Regions from separate parts of the Xanthomonas sp. NCPPB 2250 genome, predicted to be linked through region 2. Evidence: predicted binding sites of a transcription regulator. Region 2 holds the regulator's gene; the other holds the start of a gene.
What was found. Region 2 encodes HrcA, which represses chaperone genes, less so after heat shock. Its sites were predicted from a motif close to TTNGCACTCNNNNNNNNNGAGTGCNAA; they were not measured.

Region 1 (7,777 bases), 2.5 Mb from region 2:
GCAGCCCTGGTAGCGCACCTCCAACTGCACGCGGCTGGTGCCGGGATCGGCGACGCCGCTCTGCACCGCGTTCAGTTCGTCGCGGTAGGTCTCCACCTCGCCGAAATACGGGTCGGTCTTCTTGTGGCCGGCCGGCAACTGCAGGGTCGGGTTCGGCTTGAAGCCGCCGATCACCTTCACCGCGATGCGGTGCCGGTACAGGTAGTAGCCCTTGGCGATGTCCCAGTGCAGCGCGATGCGGCCGCGTTCGGGCGCCTGTGCGCTCAGCGCGAAGGCCTGGTCCACCGGCAGCAGGTCCTTTTCGCTGATCGCCAGGGCGGGGAAGGCGGCCACGGCCAGCAGGCACAGGGCGGCGAGGCGGTGCAGCAGGGTCATTGGCTTACGGTTCCTCACGGGTTTCGGCATGCACCCACTGCAGGTAGGCCGGCAGGCCGCCGGCAACCTCGAGTTCGACCAGTTCGGGAACCTCGTAGGGGTGCAACGCGCACAGCCGCTGCCGCAATGCGGGCAGGCGGTCGGCGGCGGTCTTGATCAGCAGCAGCACTTCCTCGCCCTGTTCCACCTCGCCTTGCCAGCGGTAGGTGGACTGCACGCCGGGCAGGCGGCTGACGCAGGCGGCCAGGCGTTCGTCGACCAGCGCCTGGGCGACCCGCGCGGCGCTGGCCGGATCGGGGCAGGTGCTGAGCAGCAAGCGGAGGGCGGGCGCGGACATGCGGCCGACAGTATAGGGATGCCGGCCGCGCTTTGGCGGCGCCCGTGGGGAAAGCCGGCGCCGCTCTGAATCCCCAATCCCGAATCCCGGCTTTTCAGCAGCCGAATGGCGGATCATCCCCGCCCGCTGCAGATGCAGCGGGCGAGTCAACACGGCTCAGTTGAGCAACTGGCAGCTGGCCGGCTTGGCCGAGGTGAACAGCGACGAGGTCGCCCACTCCGGGTGGTCGATGAACGGGTTGCGGTTGCCCTGGAAGCTGTAGATCACCTCGTTGCGGGCGCGCTCGGCGTCGTCCGGCGGATCCTGCTGGCTCCATGCGATCAGGGTCGACAGCAGGCCCATGTAGGCCGGCGAGGACGAGGTCTTGACGATCTTGCTGCGGTCGTCGGTCAGCTCCAGGTCCGGCTCGGACTGGCCGGTCTTGGCATCCACGCCACCCTCATAGCGGATCGCCATGTACATCACCGCACGTGCCATGTCGCCCTTGCGGTGGTCCCACACCTCGAAGGTGCCGCTGTTGCCGTCCGGGGTGCGCACCCAGTTGGAATTGCCCGGGTAGCGGCCGCTGCCGCCGCCGAAGCCGGCATTGGCCTCGGTGGCGCGCTCGCCGCAGTTGCTGTCGCACTTGGCGTAGGGCTTGTTGCCGCGGTCGGCGTTCCAGGTGGCGTCGGTCAGGTACAGCATGTGGGTGTCGGTGTACGGCGCGTAGGGCAGGCCCTTGTTGCCGGTGGAGGTGCCGAAGCCCAGCGAGTTCGGCCAGCTGTGCTCGCGGTTGTACTTCAGGCCGCTGCCGCTGCCGGCCCGGTCGGTGCCCTTGGCATAGCTGCGGTTGCGGTAGGCGTCGAGGACGCGCTGGCTGTTGTTCGGATCCTCGTCGGCGATCTCCAGGATGGCCCAGGTGTCGGTGCCGGAGCTGCTGCTGTACGGATAGACGGTGTGGCCCTTGATCGTCTCGTGCAGCGAGCAGCGCAGCTGGCTGGGGCTGGAGGTGTTGACCCGCGAATAGTAGGTGCCGGCGCCATTGCCGCCGCCGCCCGAGCCGCTGGCGACGTTGAAGGCGACGCTGCGATCCTGCGCCGGATGTGCGCCGTCGGCATCGCTCACGCGTGCGGCGACGATGCTCAGGGTGCAGCTCTCGCCGGCCTTCAGCGCGGTGTTGGTGGACAGGGAGAACTGGGTGCCGCTGCTGGGATAGGTCAGCGCCACGCTGCCGGACTGCTGGCAGCTCAGGCCGAACGCGCCGCTGGCCAGGCTCACCGCCTCGCTGAAGGTCACCGCCAGGTCGCCGGCGGCGGGGAAGTCGGTGGCGCCCTGGGTCGGGGTGGTGGCGGTCACCGTCGGCGCGGCGTTGCTGCCGCCACCGCCGGCGAAGGTCTGGCCGTTGTTGCAGGCGCCGAAGGTGCTGGTGGCGCTGTCGCTCCAGCTGAAGTCGGCCGCGGCACTGCCGTTGCCGCGCAGCTGCAGCGAGGTGCCGGCCGGGGTGCTGTTGCTCTCGCTGACCGGCAGGTTCTGGCTGGTCATGCCCGCGGCGGGGCCGCCGCCGCCGGTGATGGCGCCCTCGTAGCTGAGGAACTGCACCACCTTACCGTTGCCGTCGACTAGCGCCAGGCCGTCGTTGGGCCCGTTCTGGATGCCGTTGCTGGCGTAGCTGACGGTGGCGATGCGCACCTGCCCGCCGCAGCTGACCAGGTTGCCGGCCGGCACCGCGCTGTTGGCGTAGACGGTGGCCGACCCCGGGTTGCTGCCGTTGTACAGGTAGACGCGGTAGCCGCTCAGGCTCTCCCCGGCGGTGGCGACGATCTCCACGCCTTCGCCGGTGTCGCCGGCGGCGGTGGCATCGTCGTAATGCAATTCATTGATGAATACGGCGGCCTGGGCCGGCCCGGCAAGGGCGAGCAAACAGGCCAGCGGCAGCGCAACGGCGGATGGCTTCATCGACAACTCCTTTTGGTGACGGATCCCCCCCTGGGTCCGCGCTCAGCCTAGCCTGCCTCTGTGACACTGTGACGGGATTCGGTCACTGCTTGCCACCGAATGCACGTTCCCGGCAAAAATTTTTTGCCTCCCGCCCTTGAAAGCCCCGGCCACGGCACTACATCAAGCGCATCCCGGCGCTACCGGGTTTTTTCGCGAGCGTTGCTGGCAGTCGTCATGGGCGAGTGCTAACATCGCCGGCCTTTCCTAGACCAATCAATCACTTAAGAGGTCTCACTCAATGAGCATCAAGCCGCTTCACGACCGCGTCGTAGTCAAGCCGATCGAAGCCGACGAAATCTCCGCCGGCGGCATCGTGATCCCGGATTCGGCCAAGGAAAAGTCCACCAAGGGTGAAGTCGTGGCCGTCGGCGCCGGCAAGCCGCTGGACAACGGCAGCGTGCGCGCCCCGGCGCTGAAGGTCGGCGACAAGGTCATCTACGGCCAGTACGCCGGTTCCAGCTACAAGGCCGAAGGCGTCGAGTACAAGGTGCTGCGCGAAGACGACGTTCTGGCGATCGTGGGCTGAAGCCCCCGATCGCGGGATTCGGGAATCGGGATTCGGAATTGGCAAAGGCGCCAGGCGCCGCGCGATCCAGGATCCAGACCCGACTCCCCGCTTTAGCGAATCCCTAATCCCCAATCACGAATCCCGGAGCAACACACATGGCTGCCAAAGATATCCGTTTCGGTGAAGACGCCCGTTCGCGCATGGTGCGCGGCGTCAACATCCTCGCCAATGCCGTCAAGGCCACCCTGGGCCCGAAGGGCCGCAACGTCGTGCTCGAGAAGAGCTTCGGCGCGCCGACCATCACCAAGGACGGCGTCTCCGTCGCCAAGGAAATCGAACTGGCCGACAAGTTCGAGAACATGGGCGCGCAGATGGTGAAGGAAGTCGCGTCCAAGACCTCCGACAACGCCGGCGACGGCACCACCACCGCCACCGTGCTGGCGCAGGCGCTGATCCGCGAAGGTTCCAAGGCGGTCGCCGCCGGCATGAACCCGATGGACCTCAAGCGCGGCATCGACAAGGCCGTCGTGGCCGCCGTGGCCGAGCTGAAGAAGATCAGCAAGCCCACCGCCGACGACAAGGCCATCGCCCAGGTCGGCACCATCTCCGCCAACTCCGACGAGTCGATCGGCAACATCATCGCCGACGCGATGAAGAAGGTCGGCAAGGAAGGCGTGATCACGGTCGAGGAAGGCTCGGGCCTGGAGAACGAGCTGGACGTGGTCGAGGGCATGCAGTTCGATCGCGGCTACCTGTCGCCGTACTTCATCAACAACCAGCAGAGCCAGCAGGCCGACCTGGACGACCCGTTCGTGCTGCTGCACGACAAGAAGATCTCCAACGTGCGTGACCTGCTGCCGGTGCTGGAAGGCGTGGCCAAGGCCGGCAAGCCGCTGCTGATCGTCGCCGAGGAAGTGGAAGGCGAGGCGCTGGCGACCCTGGTGGTCAACACCATCCGCGGCATCGTCAAGGTCGTGGCGGTCAAGGCCCCGGGCTTCGGCGACCGTCGCAAGGCGATGCTGGAAGACATGGCCGTGCTGACCGGCGGCACCGTGATCTCCGAGGAAGTGGGCCTGGCGCTGGAGAAGGCGACCATCAAGGATCTGGGCCGCGCCAAGAAGGTGCAGGTCTCCAAGGAGAACACCACCATCATCGACGGCGCCGGCGACACCTCGGCGATCGAGTCGCGCATCAAGCAGATCAAGGCGCAGATCGAAGAGACCTCGTCGGACTACGATCGCGAGAAGCTGCAGGAGCGCGTGGCCAAGCTGGCCGGCGGCGTGGCGGTGATCAAGGTCGGTGCCTCGACCGAGATCGAGATGAAGGAAAAGAAGGCGCGCGTCGAAGACGCCCTGCACGCGACCCGTGCGGCGGTGGAAGAAGGCGTGGTCCCGGGCGGCGGCGTGGCGCTGGTGCGCGCGCTGAGCGCGATCGGCGAGCTGAAGGGCGCCAATGAAGATCAGACCCACGGCATCCAGATCGCGCTGCGCGCGATGGAAGCGCCGCTGCGCGAGATCGTCACCAACGCCGGCGAAGAGCCGTCCGTGATCCTCAACAAGGTCAAGGAAGGCAGCGGCAACTTCGGCTACAACGCCGCCAACGGCGAGTTCGGCGACATGGTCGAGTTCGGCATCCTGGATCCGACCAAGGTGACCCGTTCGGCGCTGCAGAACGCCGCCTCGATCGCCGGCCTGATGATCACCACCGAAGCGATGGTGGCCGAGGCCCCGAAGAAGGAAGAGCCGGCCGCCCCGGGTGGCATGGGTGGCGGCATGGGCGGCATGGGCGGCATGGATTTCTGATCCAGCCGGCCTCGGCCGACCTGTTCCACGCAGTCGAAAGGAGCCCCGCAGCGATGCGGGGCTCTTTTTTTGTGCGCGTTTTGCGCGCGCGCCGGCGGCGGCCGCACCGCATGCCGGTCATCGCGGTGGCATGCCGATGCGCTATAAGCTGCGCTCGCCCAGCCTCTGCGAGCGGTCATGGTCGCCCCGGTCTGCCAACTCGATCCGCATCGGCTGGACCAGCACCGGCCGGCGTTGCAGCGCTTCCTGTTCCGCCGCACCGGCGACTGGTCGCTGGCCGAGGACCTGGTGCAGGAGACCTTCCTGCGCGTGGTCGTGTACGCACGCGACCACGCGGTCACCGACCTGGCCGCGCTGGCCAGGGCGATCGCCCTGAACCTGCTGCACGACCACCTGCGCCGGCGCCAGCGCCAGCGCACCGAGCCCATCGACGACGAAGTGCCCAGCCCGGCGCCGGGCGTGGAGGAGGCGGCGATGCAGCGGCAACGCGTGGAGACCTTCGCCCGCGCGCTGCAGGGCATGCCGCCGCTGCGCCGCGAGGTGTTCGTGCGCAGCCGCCTGCGCGGGCAGGGCTACCGCGAGATCGGCGAGGCGCTGGGCCTGAGCGAGGCGGCGGTGGAGAAGCATGTCAGCCGCGGCCTGCGCTGGCTGCAGGAGACGGTGGCGCGTGGCGACGCGGCGCCGCCGCCCGCGGCGGGTCGGCGTGGCCCGGAGGACGCGGCATGAGGCAGGGCAACGCCGCCGCCGATGACGCGGTGCAGGACGCCGCGGCCGACTGGGTCGCGCGCGCCCTGGCCACGGCGGGTGGCGATCCAGCGGGCCTGGCCGAGTGGCTGGCAGCCGATCCGGCGCACCGCGCCGCGTTCGATGCGTTGTGGGCGCTGGCCCACGATGCGGCGCTGCTGGAGGCGCTGGCCGCCTACGCCGCGCCGACGGACGCGCCGGCCGTGGCCACCGTTGCGCCGGCCGCCGCCCGCGTGCCCGCTCCACGCGCGGTGGCAGCGTCTGCCGGCGCTGCGCCGGTGCCCGTGGCACAGCGTCCGCGCCGTCGCGGCTGGCGGCCGCTGGCGGCCTTGGCGGCCGGCCTGGCGCTGCTGGCGGTGCTGTTGTGGCCGCGGCTGCGCCCGGATCCGGCACCGATCGTGGCCACGACCGCGCCCGGACAGACCCGGGTGCTGCGCCTGGACGATGGCAGCGTGCTCACCCTCAACGGTGCCAGCCGGGTCCGCGTGCAACTGCGCGCGCAGCGGCGCGAGGTGGCGCTGGAGCGCGGCGAGGTGTTCTTCGACGTCGCCCACGATCCGCAGCGCCCGTTCCAGGTGAATCTGGGCCCGGCGCGGGTGCAGGTGCTGGGCACCGTGTTCAACCTGGCGCGCGATGGCGCCACCAGCGAGCTGTCGGTGTATTCGGGGCGGGTGGAGATCGACAACGGCGCCGCGCACCAGGTGCTGGCAGCCGGCATGCGCATCGACACGGCCGGCACCGGCCTGGGCGCGTTGACGCGCTTCGATCCGCAGGCCGGCGACTGGCGCGAGGGCTGGCTGCAGACCGCCGGCATTCCGCTGGCGCGGCTGATCGAGCGGCTCAATCGGCGCTCGCCGCAGCCGATCGTGCTCGCCGATCCGGCGCTGGGTGCGCTGCAGGTGTCCGGGCGCTTCCGCCTGGACCGGCCGGAGCAGACCCTCATGCATCTGGCGCAGCTGTATCCGCTGCAACTGCAGCAGCGCGCCGACGGCATCCGCGTGGAACACGCCGCCGCGCCGCAGTAGGCGCCGTCGCTGTCTCGGTGTTGCGTACGCGGGCAGGCGCGACGTGCCGGGTCTGGCGCCGTCGCCGGCAGCGTCGGGGCAACGCGGTGGTGCACGCGAAGGCGAAGCGGCCGGCGGGCGGGCGCTGTTCGCGCATGCGCGATGACGCTGGAGCGAACGGCCGCGCGACGGCGCGCGGCGCCTGTCCACGCGGCCGGTTCGCCTGCCACGCGACCGTGCGGTGCTGCGACGCGTCACAAAAAATTCATGCAATCCCCTGTCGGGATCGGCGCGTTGCGGCGTCTTTGTCCTTTGCCACGCCACGTTGGCGACCCGACGACGACCTTGCTCATGCCGCCCCGCCGCTCCTTCCGTTGTGCCCTCCGTTCTCCGCGCGCCACCGCGCTGGCCGCTGCCCTGGCGGTGCTGGTGGCGCTGCCCGCCATCGCACCGTCGGCCGCCGCCGCGACGCCGGCCGCCGCGACCCTGCCGCCCGGCGACCTCGGCGCCACCCTGGCCGCGTTCTCGCGTGCCACCGGCCTGCAGGTGATCGCCGATCCGGCGCTGCTGCGCGACAAGCGCAGCCCCGGCGGCAGCGTCGCCGGCGACCCGCGGCAGGCGCTCAGCGGCCTGCTGCGCGGCACCGACCTGGGCTTCCGCCTGGACGGCGACACGGTGATCGTGCAGGCCACCGTGATGCCCGCGGCCAGCGCCGCCGCGCCCGCGCCGGCCGCCGCCGATGCGATCGACCTGGACCGGGTGGTGGTCACCGGCACCGCCACCCAGCAGCCGAAGTTCCTGGCGCCGTACGCGGTGTCCACGGTCGGCGCCGAGGCGATCGCGCGGCAGGCGCCGCGCAGCGTGGTCGACCTGCTGCGCTCGGTGCCGGGCGTGACCGTGGAGAACTCCGGCGGCGAGGCCGGTGGCGAGAACGTGGTGATCCGCGGCCTGCCGTGGTCCGGCTTCCGTCTGCTCGACGTGCTCGAGGACGGCCTGCCGCTGTTCGAATCCAACTACGAGCGGCAACTGC
Region 2 (7,777 bases):
GGCGAAGTATTCCACTTGTAGGAGCGGCTTCGGCCGCGACGCTTTAACGGTAAAGCGTCGGGGCTGAAGCCCCTCCCACAAAAGCACTGCGGGAAACAACACCGGGACCATCACGAATCCCGGCTCTCAACAGCCGCAGGCTGGTCATCACCAATCCCGAATCCCGGCTTCCAACAGCCGCAGGCTGGTCATCCCTAATCCCGAATCCCGAATCCCTAATCCCGGCTCACGTCACGACGTCATCCGGTCCCAGAACCCCTTCACCCCATCGATGAAGGTGGCCGACTTCGGCGAATGCTTGCGCGCGTCCTCGCCGGTGAAGGTGGACTCGAACTGCTCCAGCAGCTTGCGCTGGTCGGCGGTGAGATTGATCGGCGTCTCCACCACCACCCGGCAGTACAGATCGCCTTCGCTGCGGCTGCGCACCGAGCGCACGCCCTTGCCGCGCAAGCGGAACAGCTTGCCGGTCTGGGTCTCGGCCGGAATGCGGATCTCCGCCTCGCCGCCGAGGGTGGCCACGCGCACGGTGTCGCCAAGGGCCGCCTGCGAGATGCGGATCGGCACCTCGCAGTGCAGGTCGTCGCCGTCGCGCTGGAAGATCGGGTGCTCGCGCACGCGCACTTCCACGTACAGGTCGCCCGGCGGGGTGCCGGCCGGACCGGCCTCGCCCTCGCCCGACAGGCGGATGCGGTCGCCGTTGTCGACGCCGGCGGGAATCTTCACCGACAGCACCTTGGTCTCTTCCACGCGCCCGGCGCCGTGGCACACGCCGCAGGGGTTCTGCACGATCTGGCCGCGGCCGGCGCACTGCGGGCAGGTCTGCTGCATGGCGAAGATGCCGCGCTGGATGCGCACCTGGCCGCGCCCGTGGCAGGTCACGCAGGTCTCGACCTTGCCGTCCTCCGAGCCGCTGCCGTGGCAGTGCTCGCATTCGCTCAGGGTCGGAATCTCGATGCGGCGCTCGATGCCGGCCACCGCTTCTTCCAGGTCCAGCTCCAGCACGTAGCCGATGTCGGCGCCACGCCGCGGGGCACGTCCGCCACCGCCGGCACCACCGAAGATGTTGCCGAAGATGTCGCCGAAGATATCGCCCATGTCCGGGCCGCCAGGGCCGCCGCCCATCCCGCCCATGCCGTGCTCGAACGCGGCGTGGCCATGCGCGTCGTACATGCGCCGGCGGTTGCCGTCGGACAGCACCTCATAGGCTTCCTTGCATTCCTTGAACGCGGCCTCGGCGGCTTGGTCGCCGGGATTGCGGTCCGGGTGGTACTTCATCGCGCAACGGCGATAGGCCTTCTTCAGCTCGTCGTCGCTGGCGGTGCGGGCCACACCCAGCACTTCGTAATAGTCGCGTTTGCTCATGGGGCGGGGATTCGAGATTCGGGAGTCGGGATTCGTTCAATGCAAAAGCGGAGAGCCTCGGCTCTTCCGCTTTTACAAACTTGATGGACAGGGATGGGAGTGGGAACCAACAGGCCAAGGCCTTTGCGAATCCCCAATCCCGAATCCCCAATCCCGGCTTACTTCTTGTCGTCCTTGACTTCGGTGAACTCGGCGTCGACCACGTCGTCGGCGTGGGCCGAGGACGCATGCGCGCCGCCGGCGTTGCCGCCCGGCTGCTGCTCGCCCGCCGCCGCGGCCGCGTACAGCGACTGACCGGCCTCTTCCAACGCCTTGGTCTTGGCCTCGATCTGGCCCTTGTCGTCGCCCTTCATCGCGGTTTCCAGATCCGCCAGCGCCGACTCGACCTTGCCGATGACATCGCCGCCGACCTTGCTGCCGTGCTCGGTGATCGCGCTGCGGGTCGCGTGGATCAGGCCATCGGCCTGGTTGCGCGCCTGCACCAGCTCGTGGAACTTCTTGTCTTCCTCGCGGTTGGCTTCCGCGTCGGCGACCATCCGCTGGATCTCGTCGTCCGACAGGCCGGAGCCGGCCTTGATCTCGACCTTCTGTTCCTTGTTGGTCTTCTTGTCCTTGGCCGACACGTGCAGGATGCCGTTGGCGTCGATGTCGAAGGACACCTCCACCTGCGGCAGGCCACGCGGCGCCGGCTCGATGCCGGACAGGTCGAACTTGGCCAGCGACTTGTTGTAGCGGGCCTGCTCGCGCTCGCCCTGCAGCACGTGCACGGTCACCGCCGACTGGTTGTCCTCGGCGGTGGAGAACACCTGCGAGGCCTTGGTCGGGATGGTCGTGTTCTTCTCGATGATCTTGGTGAACACGCCGCCCAGGGTCTCGATACCCAGGCTCAGCGGGGTCACGTCGAGCAGCAGCACGTCCTTGACGTCGCCGGCCAGCACGCCGCCCTGGATCGCGGCGCCCAGCGCCACGGCCTCGTCGGGGTTGACGTCCTTGCGCGGCTCCTTGCCGAAGAACTCGGCCACCGCCTGCTGCACCTTCGGCATGCGGGTCTGGCCACCGACCAGGATCACCTCGGTGATGTCGCTGGCGCGCAGGCCGGCGTCGTTCAGCGCGGTGCGGCACGGATCGATGGTGCGCTTGACCAGATCCTCCACCAGCGCCTCGAGCTTGGCCCGGGTCAGCTTGATGTTGAGGTGCTTCGGGCCCGACGCGTCGGCGGTGACGTACGGCAGGTTGACTTCGGTCTGCTGCGAGGACGACAGCTCGATCTTGGCGCGCTCGGCGGCGTCCTTCAGGCGCTGCAGCGCCAGCGGATCCTTGCGCAGGTCGATGCCCTGGTCCTTGTTGAACTCTTCCACCAGGTAGTCGATGACGCGCTTGTCGAAGTCTTCGCCGCCCAGGAAGGTATCGCCGTTGGTGGCCAGCACTTCGAACTGCTTCTCGCCGTCGACGTTGGCGATCTCGATGATCGACACGTCGAAGGTGCCGCCGCCCAGGTCGTACACCGCGATCTTGCGGTCGCCGCCCTGGCCCTTGTCCAGGCCGTAGGCCAGCGCGGCCGCGGTCGGCTCGTTGATGATGCGCTTGACGTCCAGGCCGGCGATGCGGCCAGCGTCCTTGGTCGCCTGGCGCTGGCTGTCGTTGAAGTACGCCGGCACGGTGATGACTGCCTCGGTGACGGTCTCGCCCAGGAACGCCTCGGCGGTCTTCTTCATCTTCTCCAGCACCTGCGCGGAGATTTCCTGCGAGGCCAGCTTGCGCCCGTCGGCGGTGGCCACCCAGGCGTCGCCGTTGTCGTGCTGGACGATGCTGTACGGCACCAGGCCGATGTCCTTCTGGACTTCGGCGTCGGTGAACTTGCGGCCGATCAGGCGCTTGACCGCGTAGAAGGTGTTCTTGGGGTTGGTGACGGCCTGGCGCTTGGCCGAGGCGCCCACCAGCACTTCGCCGTCCTTGGTGTAGGCGACGATCGAAGGCGTGGTGCGGTCACCCTCGGAATTCTCGATGACGCGGGCCTTGCCGCCGTCCATGATCGCCACGCACGAATTGGTCGTGCCCAGGTCGATGCCGATGATCTTGCCCATTGCAATGACTCCTGAAAGGTCGTGTAGCCGGCCAGTGCCGGGATCTGGTTCGGATATAGGGATGGCTGCAGGTCATTCAAGCCATCGCCGCAAATTAGCGTTCCACCGCCGCCGCGCCGGGTTCAGGCGCGGGCGGCCGGCGCGCTCAGTCGTGCTTGGCCACGACCACTAAAGCGGGCCGCAGCAGGCGGTCGTTGAGCAGGTAGCCCTTCTGGAACACCTGGATCACATGCCCCGGGGCCACGCCCTCGGCCTCGGCCTGGCTGATCGCCTGGTGATGCTCGGGGTTGAACGGCTCGCCGGTCGGGTCGAGCAGGGTCAGGCCGTTGTCGGCGGCGACCTTGAGCAACTGCTTGTAGGTCAGCTCCAGGCCGTCGCGCAGCGGGCTGGGCTCGCTGCCGGCGGCGGTCAACCCCGCGTCCAGACTGTCGAACACCGGCAGCAGGTCGCCGAGCAGGCGCTCGTTGGCGAACTTGCGCGCCTGCTCCACGTCGCGGGCAATGCGCTTGCGCTGGTTCTCCAGGTCGGCCCGCTCGCGCAGGGCGTCGGCCTTGACCAGGGCCAGTTCGCTGCGCAGCGTCTCGATCTCCGCCTGCAGCGGATCGGTCGAGGGCTGCTGCGCCTCGGTCAGGTGTTCGGAATCGAATTCGGGGTGCTCTTGCGTCATGTCCGTATCCCTGGCGGGGTACGTCCCGCCTTACCGGACCACCTATGTGGGCGGCGCGGGCGGATTCAAGTGAGGCTGGGATTGGGGATTCGGGATTGGGGATTGGAGATTCGCCCGGGCGCGGCGGGATGGCCTGCTGGCGGATGAGGCGGCGGCGCTTCGACCAGCGCTGCGCTCAGCGATCGCCGGGTGGGGATGGATCCAGGCGGGCGCCGAGGACGTCGGCGGCTGTCTGGACCAGGGGGATGACCCGGTCGTAGTCCATGCGCTTGGGGCCGATCACGCCGAGCACGCCCAGCACCTGGCCGCCGGCCATGTACGGGGCGGTCACCAGCGACACGCTCTCCAGCGGCACCATGCCGGTCTCCTCGCCGATGAAGATGCGCACGCCAGGCGCGCGGATGGTGCGTTCAAGCAGCTGCAGGATCTCACGCTTGCTGGCGAAGACCTCGAACAGTTCGCGCAGCCGCTCCAGGTCCGACAGGCCCTGCACACCCATCAACTTGGTCTGCCCGGCCAGCACCATGTCGTCGCCGGCCGGCGCCAGCGCCTGCTCGGCCAGTTCGACGCTGTGCGCCAGCAACTGCTCCATCTCGTCGCGCGCATGGCGCAGGTCGCGCAGCAGGCTGGCGCGGATGTCGGCCAGCGCGCGCCCGGCGAAATGCCGGTTCAGATAGTTGGCCACCCGCTCCAGCTCGCCCGGCTCGTAGGCCTTGCGCGGCTCGATGACCCGGTTCTGCACTTCGTTGTCGGCGAACACCAGAATCGCCAGCACCCGCCGCGCGTCCAGCGGCACGAAGTCGATGTGCCGGAACGCGAACTGCTCGCGCTTGGGCGCGCTGACCACGCCGACGAAGTGGGTCATCGCCGACAGCAGCTCCGAAGCGCTGCCCAGCAAGGCCTGGGTGCCGGCGGCATTGGCCATCTCCGCACGCAGTCGTGCCACCTCGCCTTCGGCCGGCGGGCGCATCTGCACCAGGCTGTCGACGAACACCCGGTAGCCGGTGGCGGTGGGCACGCGTCCGGCCGAGGTGTGCGGCGAGCTCAGCAGCCCGGCGTCCTCCAGGTCGGCCAGGATGTTGCGGATCGTCGCCGGGCTCACGTCCAGCCCGGCATGGCGGGCCAGGGTCTGCGAGCCGACCGGCTCGCCGTCGCGGATGTAGCGCGAGATCAGCGTGCGCAGCAGCTGACGGGCACGCGGATCGAGGCTGGAATGGACCGGGGAAGCGCGCATGGAATCAACCCGTGAGACTGGTCCTTAGATAATGTCTGCACGCCGGCTTGGCAAGTCATTGGCCCACCTACCCGCGCATGCTAGCGTTGCGCGGCCCCGGATGCAGACCCCATGCTCAGACATCTTTCGATCAAGGATTTCGCCGTCGTACGCGGCACCGAACTGGAATTCGGCCCCGGCATGACCGTGGTGTCCGGCGAAACCGGCGCCGGCAAGTCGCTGATGGTGGACGCGCTCGGCTTCCTGTCCGGGTTGCGCGCCGACAGCGGCGTGGTCCGCCACGGCGCCGACCGCGCCGAGCTGTCGGCCGAGTTCGTCGCCCCCGCCCAGGCCCGCGCCTGGCTGCGCGAGAACGAACTCGACGACGAAGACCACTGCCAGCTGCGGCGGGTGATCCGCGCCGACGGCGGCTCGCGCGCCTGGATCAACGGGCGCCCGGTGACCCTGTCGCAACTGGCGGAGCTGGCCGGCCACCTGGTCGAGATCCACGGCCAGCACGAACACCAGGCCCTGCTCTCGCGCGGCAGCCAGCTCGGCCTGCTCGACGCCTATGCCCGCAACGACGCCGAGCGCGCCGCGGTGCGCGCCGCCGCCGCCCGCTGGCAGGGTCTGCTCAGCGAGCGCGAGACCCTGCTCGCGCAGGGCGACGTCAGCGACCGCATCGGTTTCCTGCAGCACCAGTTGGCCGAACTGCAGCGCGAGGACCTGGACCCGGCGGCGATCGCCGCCCTGGACGCCAACCACCGCCGCCAGGCCCACGCCGCCGCACTGATCGGCGCCTGCGAAGGCGCGGCGCAGCGGCTCAACGGCGACGAGGCGCCGGCGGTGCTGGATCTGCTGCAGCAGACCCGCCACGAACTTGGCAAGGTCGGCGAGTACGACCCGCGCCTGGCCGAAGTACAGGCGCTGATCGACAGCGCCAGCATCCAGTTGGAGGAAGCGCTGGCGCTGATCGACCGGGTCCGCGACGACTTGGACGCCGACCCGGCGCAGTTCGACGAGATGGAGCGCAAGCTCGGCCGCCTGCACGACCTGGCGCGCAAGCACCGCATCGGCGTGGACGCGCTGGCCGACCACCGCGACGCCCTGCTCGCCGAAGTGGAGAGCCTGCGCGGCGCCGGCGAGCGGCTGGACGTGCTCGACGCCGAGATCGCCCAGGCCACCCAGGCTTGGCGCGACGCCGCGGCCGCACTGACCGCCACCCGCGACCGTGGCGCGCAAGCGCTGTCGCACGACACCACCGCCCTGATCGGCGAACTGGGCATGGGCGGCGGCCGCTTCCTGATCCAGCTTGAGCCGCACGACACCGAACGGCCGGACCCGGCCGGCGCCGAGCGGGTCGAGTTCCTGGTCGCCGCCAACGCCGGGCAGCCGCCGCGCGCGCTGCGCAAGGTCGCCTCCGGCGGCGAACTGTCGCGCATCTCGCTGGCGATCGAGGTCGCCGCGCTGGGCCTGGACGCGGTCCCGACCATGGTCTTCGACGAAGTGGACTCGGGCATCGGCGGCGCCGTCGCCGACATCGTCGGCAAGAAGCTGCGCGCGCTCGGCGAGCAGCGCCAGGTGCTGTGCGTGACCCACCTGCCGCAGGTCGCCGCCCAGGGCCACGCCCATTACCGGGTCAGCAAGGCGCCGGTCGAAGGCATGACCCAGAGCTCGGTGGAACTGCTGGCGCCGCGCCAGCGCGAGGAAGAACTGGCACGGATGCTGGGCGGTGTCGAGGTCAGCAAGGAAGCCCGCGCCGCCGCCAAGCGGCTGCTGCTCAGCGCGGGCTGAGCGGCCGGCGGCGGGACCCTCATCCGCCCCTGCGGGGCACCTTCTCCCGATGGGAGAAGGGAGAAGCCGTAGCCCCTCTCCCACCGGGAGAGGGGTTGGGGTGAGGGTTCGGCGCGGAGCGACCCGCTGACCGATCCACGCGGCGACACCCGCACCCTCATCCGCCCCTGCGGGGCACCTTCTCCCGAGGGGAGAAGGGAGAAGCCTTAGCCCCTGTCCCGCCGGGAGAGGGGTTGGGGTGAGGGTGCGTGGCGAAGCCCCAGCGCGCTTGCGCCGAGGGAAACACAGGCCGGCAAGGCCGACCCGGCCGCCAGCCTCACCCCTTCTTGCCGCTCGGCCGCTTGCTGCGCACGTACAGCACCAGCGAGTGCTCTTCCAGCTCGTAGCCGTGATCGGCGGCGATCTTGCGCTGCAACTCTTCGATCTCCGCGCTTTCGAACTCGATGATCTTGCCGGTGTCCACGTCCACCATGTGGTCGTGGTGGCCGCCGCGGTCCAGTTCGTACACCGCCTGGCCGCCCTCGAAGTTGTGCTTGAGCACCAGCCCGGCCGCCTCGAACTGGGTCAGCACGCGGTACACGGTGGCCAGGCCGATCTCGTCGCCGTGGTCCAGCAACTGCCGATAGATCTCCTCGGCGGTCATGTGGTGCCGCGCCG

Region 1: the regulator HrcA is predicted to act here: its motif matches at 2,852-2,878, upstream of AC1PMG_RS19600 (co-chaperone GroES).

What each region holds. Positions count from the first base shown of each region.
Region 1 covers NZ_CM161520.1:4,790,900-4,798,676, reverse strand. Annotated here, with positions in the region: gene AC1PMG_RS19615 (protein-disulfide reductase DsbD family protein) at 1-375, opposite strand, end outside; gene cutA (divalent-cation tolerance protein CutA) at 380-712, opposite strand; gene AC1PMG_RS19605 (endonuclease) at 869-2,647, opposite strand; gene AC1PMG_RS19600 (co-chaperone GroES) at 2,928-3,215, shown strand; gene groL (chaperonin GroEL) at 3,353-4,999, shown strand; gene AC1PMG_RS19590 (RNA polymerase sigma factor) at 5,177-5,725, shown strand; gene AC1PMG_RS19585 (FecR family protein) at 5,722-6,768, shown strand; gene AC1PMG_RS19580 (TonB-dependent receptor domain-containing protein) at 7,099-7,777, shown strand, end outside.
Region 2 covers NZ_CM161520.1:2,106,346-2,114,122, reverse strand. Annotated here, with positions in the region: gene dnaJ (molecular chaperone DnaJ) at 232-1,362, opposite strand; gene dnaK (molecular chaperone DnaK) at 1,521-3,446, opposite strand; gene grpE (nucleotide exchange factor GrpE) at 3,592-4,113, opposite strand; gene hrcA (heat-inducible transcriptional repressor HrcA) at 4,289-5,347, opposite strand; gene recN (DNA repair protein RecN) at 5,459-7,120, shown strand; gene fur (ferric iron uptake transcriptional regulator) at 7,437-7,777, opposite strand, start outside.